One region of the Streptomyces sp. NPDC046900 genome, then DNA from elsewhere that is predicted to be linked to it. Evidence: riboswitches for the same ligand, from Rfam matches in the RefSeq annotation. Region 1 holds a riboswitch; the other holds the start of a gene.

What was found. A riboswitch is a leader RNA that binds a small molecule or an ion and turns the genes downstream of it on or off. The one in region 1 is predicted to bind glycine.
Region 2: linked by a shared signal. The riboswitch ahead of gcvP (aminomethyl-transferring glycine dehydrogenase) and the one ahead of gcvT (glycine cleavage system aminomethyltransferase GcvT) in region 1 are both predicted to bind glycine.

What each region holds. Positions count from the first base shown of each region.
Region 1 is NZ_JBEYXD010000009.1:39,572-41,960, forward strand. It holds gene gcvT (glycine cleavage system aminomethyltransferase GcvT) at 40-1,158, opposite strand; glycine riboswitch at 1,342-1,455, opposite strand; gene ABZ904_RS11845 (AAA family ATPase) at 1,621-2,295, shown strand; gene ABZ904_RS11850 (enhanced serine sensitivity protein SseB) at 2,363-2,389, shown strand, end outside.
Region 2 is NZ_JBEYXD010000038.1:66,626-69,014, forward strand. It holds gene gcvP (aminomethyl-transferring glycine dehydrogenase) at 1-1,358, opposite strand, end outside; glycine riboswitch at 1,536-1,631, opposite strand; gene ABZ904_RS30030 (PRC-barrel domain-containing protein) at 1,746-2,117, shown strand; gene ABZ904_RS30035 (DNA polymerase IV) at 2,228-2,389, opposite strand, start outside.

The DNA.
Region 1 (2,389 bases):
TCTACGGGTGGGATGCCACGCCCGCCCCTGGCCCAGTCTCTACTTCTGGCGCTTGTAGAACGGCAGCGCCACGACCTCGTACGGCTCATGGCTGCCCCGGATGTCCACCCCGACCCCGGGCGTGCCCGGCGCGGAGTGCACGGCGTCGACGTAGGCGATCGCGATCGGCTTGCCCAGCGTGGGGGAGGGCGCGCCGGAGGTGACCTCACCGATCACCTCGCCGCCGGAGACGACCGCGTACCCGGCGCGCGGGACGCGACGGCCCTCGGCGACCAGCCCTACGAGGACCCGCGGCGGGTTCTGCTCCGCGCGCTCCGCGGCCTCGTGCAGCGCGGCGCGCCCCACGAAGTCGCCCTCCTTCTCGAACTTCACCACGCGGCCGAGACCGGCGTCGAAGGGGGTCAGGGAGGTGGTCAGCTCGTGCCCGTACAGCGGCATGCCCGCCTCCAGGCGCAGCGTGTCCCGGCAGGACAGCCCGCAGGGGATGAGGCCGACGGGCGCGCCCGCCTCGGTCAGCGCCTGCCACAGCTTCTCGGCGTGCTCGGGGGCGACGAACAGCTCGAAGCCGTCCTCGCCGGTGTAGCCGGTGCGCGCGATCAGCGCCGGGACGCCGGCGACCGTGCCGGGCAGACCCGCGTAGTACTTGAGGCCGTCGAGGTCGGCGTCGGTGAGGGACTTCAGGATGCCGGGCGACTCGGGGCCCTGGACGGCGAGCAGCGCGTAGGCGTCGCGGTCGTCGCGCACCTCGGCGTCGAAGCCGGCGGCGCGCTCCACGAGCGCGTCCAGCACCACCTGGGCGTTGGAGGCGTTGGCGACGACCATGTACTCCTGCTCACCGAGCCGGTACACGATCAGGTCGTCGAGGATGCCGCCGTCCTCCTGGCAGATCATGGTGTAGCGGGCCCGGCCGACGCCGACGGAGGAGATGTTGCCGACCAGGGCGTGGTCGAGGAGCCGGTTGGCCTGGGGCCCGGTCACGGTGATCTCGCCCATGTGCGAGAGGTCGAAGAGGCCCGCCTTCGTCCGGACGGCGATGTGCTCGTCGCGCTCGGATCCGTACCGCAGGGGCATGTCCCAGCCGGCGAAGTCGGTCATCGTCGCGCCGAGCTCACGATGCCGGGCATCGAGGGCGGTGCGGCGCAGGGGGCTGCTGCTCATCGGTTGTGCTCCCAAGGCGATGGGGGTCCCCCGGCGCGAGCGAAGCCGAGCGTGGGGGAGGGCGAGGTCGTTCCTCCCCATCTGTCATCGGAACCTGAGAGGTTCGCCATGACTCCCGCGGCGGGTCGTCACGGCTTGCACCTTGGGTGGAGCCGTCCGAAGCGGCTCGCTTTCCAGATGTGCCTCGCCCGCGCGGTATCGGGGCCTGAGAGATTCAAGGGAGGGACTTGCTCCTTCGGCGCCCGGACGGACGTACGGCGGACGTACGCGTACCCGGGACTCTCCCGCGCGGATTCAAGCGGCCGGTATGCAGTTGGCGCGCACATCATTGCACGCATCGACGGATGGTGGCAGGGCAGCATCCGGAACCGGCCTGTGGCGGTACGCGAACGAAATCGCGAGACGCGGACATTACCTTCTCTTTACACTCTGTGGGGAGTGACTCCTGACCAAGGGAGGGCGATGACAGTGGACAGGCCCACGGCGTATGCCACGACCTCGGGCATCGCGGTGCCCGGCCAGCCCGACACCCCGGCGCGGGAGGCCCGCGGACCCCGGCGGAAGGCCGTGGTCCGGGATCTGCGCGCCTGCGCGGGGCGCAGCCCGCACGGGCTCACCTTCTCGGCGGGCGACCTCGTCGTCGTCACCGGTCTGCCCGGCAGCGGCAAGTCCACGCTGATGCGGCGCGCCGTGCGGGGCGTGCGGGTCGACTCCCAGGACACCCGCGACCGCTGGGACACGCGCGTGGCCCGCTTCCTGCCGTACGGGGTCTACCGTCCCCTGGTCCGTCTCGCCCACTACGCGGGTCTGCGCCGCGCCCTGCGCGCGGGCACCGGGGTCGTCGTGCACGACTGCGGCACCCAGGCCTGGGTGCGCGGCTGGCTGGCCCGGGAGGCCCGGCGCCGCGGCGGCACACTCCATCTGCTCCTGCTCGACGTCCCCCCGGACACGGCCCTTGCGGGACAGTACGAGCGCGGCCGAGGTGTCTCGCGGCACGCGTTCGTCAAGCACCGCCGGGCCACCCGCCGCCTGCTGCGCGCCGTCGAGCAGGGCCGGCTGCCCGAGGGCTGCGGCTCGGTGGTGCTGCTCGACCGGGACGCGGCGGACGTCCTGCGCCGCATCGACTTCGCGGCCTGACCGCCCCCGCACCCCTGGCGCTAGCCTTTGGGACCACAGCAGCGGTTCTGAGCAGGCGGTAGAACAGATGGACTTCCCGGCGGATCTCCCCGCG
Region 2 (2,389 bases), on a different contig from region 1:
ATGTCGCCCTCGACGCCGAAGGCGGTCCACACCGCACCGAGCTGGGCCCGGCCGGTCGTCTCGTCACAGGAGACGGACACATGGTCGGCGTCCACGAGGCGCAGGTTGACCCCGCGCTCACGCGCGTCGGCGACCACCGCGTCGGCACGGCCCGGGACGCGCACGGTCAGCGTGTCGAAGTAGGCGTCGTGGACGACCTCGACACCGCCGGCCGTGAGACCCGCGGCGAGTATCTCGGCGTAGCGGTGGGTACGGCGCGCGATGGTCCGCAGACCCTCGGGGCCGTGGTAGACGGCGTACATCCCGGCCATCACGGCGAGCAGCACCTGGGCGGTGCAGATGTTGCTCGTCGCCTTCTCGCGGCGGATGTGCTGCTCGCGCGTCTGCAGGGCGAGCCGGTAGGCCTTGTGCCCGTCCGCGTCCACGGAGACGCCCACGAGCCGGCCCGGCAGGCTGCGGGCGAACTTCTCGTGCACGGCCATGTAGCCGGCGTGCGGGCCGCCGAAGCCCATCGGCACGCCGAAGCGCTGTGTGGTCCCGATGGCGATGTCGGCGCCCAGCTCACCGGGCGAGGTCAGCAGCGTGAGCGCGAGCAGGTCGGCGGCGACGGTGACGACCGCGCCCAGCTCGTGCGCCTGCTCGATGAGCGGCTTGATGTCGCGGACGGCGCCGGAGGCGCCCGGGTACTGGATCAGTACGCCGTTGATCTCCCGCTCGGCCACCTCGGCCGGGATGCCGTCGCTGAGGTCGGCGACGACGACCTCGACGCCCGTGGGCTCCGCGCGGGTCTGGATCACCGCGATGGTCTGCGGCAGCGCGTCCGCGTCAACCAGGAACAGGCCCTTCTTGTTCTTGCCCATACGCCGGGACAGCGCCATCGCCTCGGCGGCGGCGGTCCCCTCGTCGAGCAGCGAGGCACCGGAGGTCGGCAGGCCGGTGAGGTCGGCGACCATGGTCTGGAAGTTGAGCAGGGCCTCGAGCCTGCCCTGGGAGATCTCGGGCTGGTACGGCGTGTACGCGGTGTACCAGGCCGGGTTCTCCATCACGTTCCGCAGGATCACCGGCGGAGTGAAGGTCCCGTAGTAGCCCAGACCGATCATGGAGTCGAGGACCTGGTTGCGGTCGGCGAGGGAGCGCAGCTCGGCCAGCACCTCCGGCTCGGTGCGGGCGCCCGGCAGGTCCAGTGCGTCGGCGTTCTTGATCACATCCGGGACCGCGGTGGCGGTGAGCTCGTCGAGGGAGCCGTAGCCGACCTGGGCGAGCATCTTGGCTCGCGCCTCCTGGTCGGGCCCGATGTGGCGCTGCTCGAAGGGCGTCCCCCGTTCGAGCTCGGAGAGCGGAATGCGGTGGGCGGTCATGCAGAGGCCTCCTGGTCTGACGCGACCTTCGAGGGGTACCCCGGCGCGGGTACCCCGACGGCCTCCCCCTCTGTCATCTCAAACCTGAGAGCTTCACCGGTCCGCCCGAGGGCGCTCCGATTTTCACCGTCGGTGAGAGCGGAAGCCGTCGACACCCGCCCTGCTTTCCAGAGTGACCTCGTCCGTGCGGTACGTGTGCCTGAGAGATTCCGGGGAGGGTTTGCTCCTTCGGCGCCTCCGGTTCACTCCGGAGGACTCTCCCGCACGGGGTCAGCAGCCGCTTGCCAGACTACCAGCGGGAACAACAAGACAACCCTCGAGTGGCCGCCTGGCTCATTGTGCTCTTTTGTAGTGCTTACGGATGCGTTGCGACCAGTTGGAGGGACCGTGAAGACCGATATCGATCCGCGGAATCTGATCGGCCGCAAGGCGTTCGACCGCAATGGGAACAAGATCGGCACGATCGACGAGATCTATCTCGACGACGCGACCGGAGTACCGGAGTGGGCGGCCATACGGACGGGCCTGTTCGGCAGGGACGCGTTCGTCCCCCTGGAGCCCAGCGAGCTGGTCGAAGGGGCCCTCTACGTGCCTTTCGAGCGCTCCCTGATCAAGGACGCCCCTGACTTCGGCGTCGGGCGCCATCTCTCCCCCGAGCAGGAGCTGCAGCTCTACCACCACTACGGTCTGGACGTGGCCTCACCGCCGCCCGCGCACGACCGCGACTTCGGGCATCTCGCGGGGACCGAGGAGACCTGAGACCGCCCGTCCGGACCAACCCGCGCCGGCCATCCTGGAGCGCGGTGCCCCTGGCGGACCTCACTCGCCCCGGCGGGCGGCCATGACGGCCCGGGTCTGCAGGGGCCCCGTCACGCTTCCGCCCCGGACGGCGCCGTCCCAGGATCGGGATCCGCGACTTCCGGGCTTCGGGCTACCAGAGGCAGAGGATCCGCCGGCTCGAGGCCCGGGTCGTCGCTCCGGAACGTACGGACCCGCCCCGGCTGCGAGTCAGGCGTCTCGAACCGTACGGT